One region of the Cellvibrio sp. ATLC23 genome, then DNA from elsewhere that is predicted to be linked to it. Evidence: predicted binding sites of a transcription regulator. Region 1 holds the regulator's gene; each other region holds the start of a gene.
What was found. Region 1 encodes FliA, which starts transcription of late flagellar genes. Its sites were predicted from a motif close to TAAAGTTATNNNNNNNNCGGCCGATANCC; they were not measured.
Positions count from the first base shown of each region.

Region 2: motA (flagellar motor stator protein MotA) is a predicted target of FliA. The motif match lies at 936-964, and genes of this name have one in related genera.
Region 3: fliS (flagellar export chaperone FliS) is a predicted target of FliA. The motif match lies at 1,491-1,519, and genes of this name have one in related genera.

Region 1 covers NZ_JBXUOS010000011.1:10,070-13,179, forward strand. The annotation lists gene AC2CG4_RS15975 (protein phosphatase CheZ) at 1-287, opposite strand, end outside; gene cheY (chemotaxis response regulator CheY) at 323-706, opposite strand; gene AC2CG4_RS15985 (RNA polymerase sigma factor FliA) at 907-1,650, opposite strand; gene AC2CG4_RS15990 (MinD/ParA family protein) at 1,746-2,570, opposite strand; gene flhF (flagellar biosynthesis GTPase FlhF) at 2,769-3,110, opposite strand, start outside.
Region 2 covers NZ_JBXUOS010000002.1:78,066-81,175, reverse strand. The annotation lists gene AC2CG4_RS03385 (two-component regulator propeller domain-containing protein) at 1-590, shown strand, start outside; gene AC2CG4_RS03380 (DUF1244 domain-containing protein) at 613-927, opposite strand; gene motA (flagellar motor stator protein MotA) at 1,153-2,007, shown strand; gene motB (flagellar motor protein MotB) at 2,032-3,003, shown strand.
Region 3 covers NZ_JBXUOS010000004.1:410,163-413,272, reverse strand. The annotation lists gene AC2CG4_RS09545 (cell division inhibitor SulA) at 1-315, opposite strand, end outside; gene lexA (transcriptional repressor LexA) at 308-910, opposite strand; gene AC2CG4_RS09535 (DUF2845 domain-containing protein) at 996-1,358, opposite strand; gene fliS (flagellar export chaperone FliS) at 1,585-1,971, shown strand; gene AC2CG4_RS09525 (hypothetical protein) at 1,985-2,263, shown strand; gene fliS (flagellar export chaperone FliS) at 2,422-2,829, shown strand.

The sequences.
Region 1 (3,110 bases):
TAATTCAGGCGATTAGAGGCATCGTGAATATCCGAATTGGCAATCTTTGGCGGCTCTTTGCTTAGATCAGCATCCACGTTGAAGTTGACAATCGCATTGTGCAATCCGCGTGTTAAGCGCCCTACCGATTGAAAAATATGCCGATCACGCGCTTGGGTGATGCTATGAATCAACACCGATGCATCTTCAAATTGATTGGCTTGCAATTTTTCAGTGAGCAACTTAGCGCATTCTTTCAATTCGACCACAAATTCGTCATTGAAGGATGTTTGAAGTTCAGATGCCATAACTACGCCTTATTTATTATTTGATCGACTTTTAGTTAACCTACACGATCAAAAATTTTCTCGATTTTTTCCTTGAGGGCTTGCGCAGTAAATGGTTTAACAACATAACCATTTACTCCGGCTTGCGCCGCCTCAATAATCTGATCGCGCTTGGCTTCCGCGGTCACCATTAACACGGGCAAGGTACGTAGTTTTTCGTCGGCACGAACCGCTTTCAGCAGATCGATACCGGTCATACCTGGCATGTTCCAGTCAGTGACCAGAAACTGAAAGTCGCCACTCTTAAGCATTGGCAACGCAGTAACACCATCATCCGCTTCATGGGTATTGGAAAAACCCAAGTCCCGCAGCAAGTTTTTAATAATCCGTCGCATTGTTGAAAAGTCATCAACAATTAAGATTTTCATATTCTTATCCAACGCAACCTCCACTCACCCTGACGGGATTTTCATTTAATCATAGTCTAGTAGGAGTTGAAGGTTCGGCCAGTTCCGGCGCCCAAATCTTCAACTTTTAATTCGAATCATAGTCCAAATTGCTGAAAATACAGAGTTTTTAGTGATTTCACAGCATTCACCCAACACTTTTTAGCCAAGTCGACTGATAATTGGTCACTCCCTTAATCTGATTGCCAACCAACTAGTTTATGGCGCAAGCGCGCTGCCGCTTGACTATGGATCTGACTCACTCGGGATTCACTCACTCCCAGAACCATTCCAATTTCTTTCAGGTTCAACTCCTGATCGTAATAAAGTGCCAAGACCATACGCTCGCGTTCCGGCAATAACATTATGGCTTTCATCAATGCCTGTTTTAGACCTTCGCGCTGAATTCCATCGAGCGGGCTGGCAAACGCACTGCTGTGCTCAGATGCGTCTATATTGCTATCTTCTTCGCCAAAGGTTTCTTCATAACTAAACAAGCGGCTGCCATTGGAATCTTGCAGCATTTCAAAATATTCGTTGAGTTCAACCCCTAATTCAGCCGCAACATCACTGTCACTTGCATCGCGCCCGGTGCGCGCTTCAACGGCTGCTACGGCTTGGGAAATACGGCGCGCATTGCGATGAACCGACCGAGGCACCCAGTCACCACGGCGCATTTCATCAACGATTGCACCACGAATACGAATACCGGCATAGGTTTCAAAACTCGCTCCGCGCGAGCCATCGTATTTTTGAGAGGCTTCGATAAGGCCGATCATGCCGGCCTGAATCAGATCGTCTACCTGTACACTGGCCGGCATCCGCATCATCATGTGATAGGCGATACGCTTAACCAAAGGCGCGTAGTCTTCCACGTTAATCTGAACATCAAGTAAGGTTTTTTTATCGTACATGGCTAAACCATTGACTGCGGCCATTGAGCACCTTCTTATCAGCAACAACCCGACGTTTTACCAACAGCCTTGCGGCACAACTTGTTCCATTCATTGCTTGTTCTGCGCAGCACTGTGAACTAACGCGCATTCGCGGCCTGCAGTAAACGCTCAACAAAAAACTCTAGCCGCCCGCTGGGCGAATTGGGTAACGGCCACTTATCTACAACTTGTGCGAGCCCGCGAATCGCGACCGAGGCTTTGGAAGTGGGTGCAAACTCCAGCAGCGACTTTTGCTTTTGTACCGCTTTTCGTACATTTTCATCGAACGGCACCTGTCCAACAAATTGCAATGCCACATCTAAAAAGCGCTCACACACCATATTTAGTTTGTTAAACATGTTGATGCCTTCCTGTGGTGTACGCGTCATATTGGCGACGACCCGGAAGCGTTGCATTCCATACTCTTTATTGAGCAATTTAATTAACGCATAGGAATCCGTAATCGATGAAGGTTCGTCACAAACAACGATAATGACTTCATTGGCCGCGCGAACAAAACTCACCACGGTATCGGAGATACCGGCAGCAGTATCAATCACTAAAATATCGACTTGATCAGAAAGCTCATTGAACGCGTTGATCAGCCCGGCATGTTCAGCGGCACTTAACTCCGCCATCCGCTGCACACCAGAAGAGGCGGGAACAATCTTCATACCGGCGGGGCCAGTTACCAACACATCTGCCAAACTGTGAGTGCCTGCAAGCACATCGGCCAGCGTATGGGTTGCTCTAATACCCAACAGCACATCAACATTCGCTAACCCCAAGTCGGCATCCAACAACACTACCCTGCGGCGCAATTCTGCCAGCGCAATGCTGAGATTAACGGATATATTGCTCTTACCCACTCCGCCCTTGCCGCCGGACACAGCGATCACTTGTACTGGTCGCATTTGGCTCATTTACACATAACTCCAAACCTATTCTTCGAGCTTGTACCTGGCGCTTGTCAGTCTTATTTACAAGACTTTTTTATAACTTGGCCGCGGGTACACCAATGGTGATCTGAGTATAGATAGAGATTGGCAATTCATCCGACTAATTTCAGTTTCACCGACAAATTACCTTGGTTATAACTGTTACTGTTTAACCTTCACTGTTTACGAGACTGCCGATGCTGGATTAGATTTGAGCAAGGCGACCGCTTTCGATACCAGTTGATGCGCGCGTGCCACCTCCAGGTTTTTGGGAATATCCTGACCATCGGTTGTGTAAGCAATCGACAACCGGTTTTGAATAGCGACCCCCAAGGCTTCGCCAATACTCGCGGTTTCATCCAGCTTGGTGAGAATACAACCCTGCAGACGCGCGGCACCGTAGGCGTGAACCGACGCTTTCAGCATTTGCATCTGACTATTGCAGGACATGACCAAATAAGTTTTTACCAGTTGCTGATCAGCCAGCGCTTTAAGTTGGGCTTTTAGATGCGGATCGCCGTGGCG
Region 2 (3,110 bases), on a different contig from region 1:
CAGCGCAGCGGGCAACGGGTGACAGCAAAAATCACCCGCCACTGCCAAAAGATCACGATTTGATTTTTATGTTGCTCGATGTCGATCATTTTAAAGCGGTCAATGACAGCTATGGGCACAGCGCAGGCGATAAAGTATTGGAACAATTGAGCCGTTTGTTGGAAGTTGTGCTGCGCGATTCTGATTATCTGGTGCGCTGGGGCGGTGAAGAGTTTTTAATTGTTGCGCGTTTTTGCTCGCGTGCAGAAGCACCGGAAATGGCCGAGCGCATTCGGCAGGCGGTGGCGAACTGCGTATTTGATTTGGGTGATGGTCAGCAATTACAAAAAACCTGCTCGATTGGTTATGCGGCATATCCTTTCTATCCGCAAGTGCCGAATACTCTCAGCTGGGAGCAAGTGGTTGATACCGCTGATCGCGCGCTCTACGCCGCGAAAAATGCCGGGCGCGATTGCTGGGTTGGCGTTGCCAGTAAACCGGGGGTGGTATTGGATATGAATCCGGCAGTCGATAAAAACCTCAATCAGATGCTTGCGCAAGGTCTTATTGAGCTTGAGGCTTCAATCGATACAGCGCGGATTCAATTTTAACGGCGAGTTTTGCGCTTAATAATTATTTGTCTTGCGGCGTAGTTTGCTGAAATTGTTGCAACTGCGCGGCACTGGCTTCCACTTGGTATTTTTCTTTCCACTCCGCATAGGGCATGCCGTAAACACGGGCACGTGCATCTTCATAATCCACTTCAATGTTCTCTGCTTGGGCGGCGGCTACATACCATTTGCTCAGGCAGTTGCGGCAAAAGCCCGCGAGGTTCATTAGGTCAATATTTTGTACATCTTTGCGGCTATCCAAATGTTGCAGTAAGCGGCGAAATGCGGCGGCTTCTAATGCTTGTTGGCTGGCGGGCGATAGTTCTTCAATTTTCATCGTTAACCTATAGTTATTAAGCAAGTGGTTGATTTATCAGTAGGTGACAGTGTGGGCGATCACTCATGGCAGGTCAATTGCAGCTAATTCATCGGCGTCGCTTGAACCTCAAATCAACCTGCCTATACTCAAACCGTATTAATACTATTGTCGCCACTGGCGTGTTGTTTTTTTGAGCATTTTTGCCGTTTTAATTGAGCCTGTCGCAGAGCTGGGGGTTGTTGAGTGAATATTATTCTAGGGATTATTGTCGTCCTGGGGTGTGTGGTTGGCGGTTTCGTCGTCCACGGTGGTAATCCTATGGCGCTGATGTCACCGATAGAGGTGCTGATTATTTGCGGCGCATCTTTTGGCGCAATGATTATTGGTAACCCAATGTCCGTTACCATCGGTGTTATTAAATCGGCAGGGGCACTGATGACCCCGTCCAAATTCAATAAAACCTTTTATTTGGAAATACTGACTCTGTTGTATGACATTCTCAACAAAACCCGCCGCGAAGGGTTGATGGCAATTGAAGGGGATATTGAAGAACCAGAAACCAGCCCGCTGTTTGCCAACTATCCGAGCATTTTGAAAGACCACCATATTGTGGAATTTATTTGCGACTACCTGCGCATTATGGTGGCCGGCAATATGGCGCCACATGAATTGGAGTCCTTAATGGAGCAAGAGTTGGATGGACACCATCAGGAGGCATCGGTGATTCCTGGTGCGATCCAAAATGCGGCGGATGGCCTTCCCGGTTTCGGGATTGTAGCGGCGGTACTGGGGGTAATTATCACCATGGGTAAAATTGGCGGCCCACCGGCAGAGATTGGCGCAGCGGTTGCGGCAGCCTTGGTGGGAACCCTGTTGGGTATTCTGTTTGCCTATGGGTTTATTGCGCCGTTCGCATCCTATTTAAACGGTAAAGTACGCGATGAATCCCGCTCTTATGAGTGCATCAAAGCGGTGTTGGTCGCATCGATGAATGGTGTTCCACCACAAGTTGCCGTGGAGTTTGGCCGCAAAGTGTTATTCCACAGTGTTCGCCCTAGCTTCAAAGAGCTGGAAGAACAGTATCGCGCTAAGAAATAAGGCCATTTTGTAAGGTAATTATCGATGGAAAAGGGCGCGAGTCAGCAACCTATTATTATCAAAAAGAAAAAGGGGCATGGCCATGGGCACCATGGCGGCTCTTGGAAGGTTGCATTGGCGGACTTTATGACCGCGCTTATGGCCTTCTTTTTATTGATGTGGTTGCTGGGCAGTACTTCAAAAGAAGAGCAAAGAGCGATTTCAGCCTATTTCCAGGAGCCGGGTAGCCAATATGTTGTGGGTGAAGGCGGTGCAGATTTAGGGCTGATCGATCAGGATCGCCCTCTGGAGCTAACGCAAGCGGACGAGCCGAATGATGAATACGCAAAAGAGCTCTCTGAGGAACAGCTACAAAAAGAACTGGAACGCATAGAAAACCAACAGCTTGAAGAGCTGAAAAAGCAATTGGAAACCGAAATTCATGCACTGGATTCTGTGTTTCAGCAAATTAAAGATCAAATCCTGATTGATTTTACCGCCTTGGGTTTGCGTATTCAGATTGTGGATAAAGATCAGCGCCCGATGTTTGATGTGGGTAGCGCCAATCTGCAGAAGTGGTCGTCCGATGTATTGCATGCACTTGCGCCGATTCTGGATAAGGTGCAAAACAAAATCAGTGTTACCGGACATACCGATGCCACACCCTATGGTGCGGGAGCGACTTACACCAACTGGGAGTTATCGGCGGACCGCGCTAACTCAGCGCGCCGCGCTTTATTGATCGGCAGTTATCCAGAGTCCAAAGTTGCAACGGTGCAGGGGATGGGTTCAGCAGCGCCGCTGGTGATCGACAAACCGAGTGAGCCTATCAACCGTCGCATCGCCATTATTGTGCTCAAAAAAGCGGTTGCTGATGCGCTCGGTAGTGGTGTGGGAATTGATAGTGCGCACTTGATCAAAAGTAGTGAAGCATTTGCGCCGCCCAAGCCAGTCGGGCCGAAAATTCTTTCGCCTACTGAAGTGGACGACGCAATTGACGCTGCGCGAGTGCAATAAGGTGGTATGAAACACAATGCTGACGTGCTCTGAAAAATCCTGTCAAAAAAAGTAATACGACTTACTTCAGTTCTCCTTAAGTCACTCCCGCTTGCGGGAGTCCAGCT
Region 3 (3,110 bases), on a different contig from region 1:
TGATATCACTGTGTGGCTGTTGCCTGCCGAGAGCGCTTCCCACGTAATCCATAAGAGTGTTTGCGGGTTTTGGCAGTGAATAACTCGAATATAGCGCGTATTAACACCATAAGATTCCAGTAATTCACGGCTGATATTGTGGGGTGCGATCCAGGTAATCCAGCGATCGCTGCATGCATTGCTAAGAAAGGCAATCATTGGTAGTAGCAGTGCAACCTGTTCAGGGGAGTCACTGGTTAATACCAGCTCGGTGACGCCGTTCGCGGGTTGCTGCCGAGTAGTAGTGGTGGGGATGACGTGGGCGATGTTAGTCACGGCGAATTACTCCTACACTGAGGCCTTCGATACTGAATTCCTGGTCGCGCATATCAACCAAGATGACATCAAATTCGGGGTTTTCTGGCCATAACTCAACTTCTGCTTTGTTGCCTGAGCGCTTGAAACGCTTAACGGTAACTTCTTCACCTATGCGTGCAACAACAATTTGGCCGTTGCGAACCTGATCAGTTTTATGAACTGCAAGCAAGTCGCCATCGAGAATGCCGGCATCCTTCATGCTCATGCCGTGAACGCGCAGGAAAAAATCTGCACTGGGTGAGAAAAAGCTCTGGGGGATATTGCAATAATCTTCAATATGCTCTTGTGCAAGAATCGGATTGCCTGCTGCAACGCGTCCAACAATTGGGATGCCTGCTTGTATCTCTGGCAATTTTATTCCGCGTGATGCGCCGGGAATGATTTCGATCGCACCTTTGCGAGCCAGAGCCTTAATATGCTCTTCAGCGGCATTGGCTGACTTAAAGCCGAGAATTCGTGCGATCTCGGCGCGCGTGGGCGGATAACCTGTTTCATCTGCGTATTGACGAATAAGTTGCAGTACCTGTTCTTGGCGCGGTGTTAAGTCAGACATGATGCACTCCCGTATCTGTTTATTTGTACAGTGGTTGTGATTATATACAGTAAATCGGGTTGTGCAATAGTTTTTCAATGTGCTCTTATTTCACTCTGTCGCCATAGCGAATACTCTGCAGCTGACCCCGAGCAAAATACAGGTGGGTGATGAATTTGCCTTTGCCGGGGTTGTAGGTCCAGATATCTATATTTTCACATGTCGCTATAGCGATATTGTTTTGTGCATTGTTATCGCCATTTTGTATTCCCTGAGCTTGGGTAGTGGTTGCGATTGGTTGGCAGAAGCTGTCGGTCATTATGGGGTTGCCGCACTTGTCGAGGACTTCTGCTTTAGTGTCACCGAGGTGCGTGAGCTTCGTTTTACAGCGTAAAGACTCGGCAACACATGTGCTGGAGATGCCTGCAAGAATCGTCGCATATAACATTGAAACAAAATGGTTGTTCATGAATATCTCCTTTGCGATGGTTACATTTACTTTAGTTGTTGTGGCTGAATCCGAAATGAATTTATCACTTGGCTTGCATAGTAATCTCGCAAGTTGCGGCATGGTCTTTTTACATTTTTCTCGGTTTCAGGTTAAAGATTTTACGATTAGTGCCGTTAGCTTATAGGGTTGGGTTGTTTGGTCGCTCCGGCCAGCAACGCAAAATTCTAATACTCTGTGGTGATATATGAATTCCTATTCTGCCGTTCAGAACTATGCCAGCGTCAAAGTTCATTCCAGTGTTGAAACAGCATCTCCTCACCGTTTAATACAGATGTTGTTTGAAGGCGCATTAGAGCGCATCGCCCAAGCTAAAGGTGCCATGGCGCAAAATCAGATTGCCCGTAAAGGTGAGTTAATTGGCAAGGCAGTAGCCATAGTGGGCGGGTTACAGGGTAGCTTGAATGACAAAGAGGGCGGTGCTCTTGCCGCTAATCTTGACGGTTTATACGACTATGTCATTCGCCGCCTTAGTCAGGCGAATTATGAAAACAATCCGGAGTATCTGGATGAGTGCGGTCGTTTGCTGGGCGAGATAAAAACCGCCTGGGATGCGATTGGAAGTCACGTGTAACGAGGGGTTTATTATGGCGATTCAGTTGGTGTCTGCTCCTGAATACCGTGGCGAAGCTGGCATTATGGCTATGCGTCATCTGCAGCTAGAATTAACCACCGCATTACAGCAGGAGGATTGGGAAAAAGTTCGGCATTTGGATCGCATTTGCATATTGTTGATCGATAAAGTGATCGCAGCAAATCGCGATGACAAGTCTACATTGGTATGTGCGTTAGGGGAGTTGAAAGGTGTTTATGCTGGCCTGATAGCCCAATGTCAGCGTGAAGTGACGCTTCTTCATGCGACCTAAGTAGGCTGGTATGGATCTGCCCTTGCTTAAAATTGTGAAATAAGTGTTAAAAGCACTAGTTCATAAGGTTTTTAAAACAACTCTCTTATAGCAAAACTCGCAAAAGCCTCTTAGCCCTGCTAGCCTTAAGATACATAACTGCTCGCAGGGGATAGTCCGTGTCTAACTACAAACCACAAGAAGCGCTGAAACAATATCGTCAGTTGGGTATTGAATCAGAAATTAACAATGCTTCGCCACATCGTTTAATTCAATTGCTATTTGAAGGTGCACTTGGGCGTTTGGCGGCAGCTCAAGGAGCTATTGAGCGCGGAGATCTTGCGGCAAAAGGCGAGTTGTTGGGAAAGGCCATCAGCATTATTGGCGGCTTGCGTAGCTCGTTGGATATGGATGCTGGAGAGTTATCTGAGCGACTTGATCAGCTTTATGAGTACATTAACCTTAAGTTGTTGGAAGCATCCAAGTTGAATGATGTCGAAAAAGTTAATGAAGCGATTCAATTATTAAAGACAATTAAATCCGGGTGGGATGAAATTGCCCCACAAGTGGCATCGCCCAAGTCATAAAATTATTTGTCATAAAATAACAAACCATAAAAACAATTTGTGTGGTTTCCGCGTAGTTGCACCATAAGTGTTGTTGATTGTCTTTATTTTGTTCGAAGCTGAAAAGGCGTAAATTTGGCGAATAATTATTCTGGTTGATTAAATGCTGTTAAAACGCCAAAAACATTTCGCCATAAGTTTGACTAAGATCAGTGTCTCGTCTATTACTTACTCCAAGTAGCCGTTTCTTTGCCTTGACTGATATTTTATCTGCCGTCGGGGTGTTGGTATGAAATGAAAAA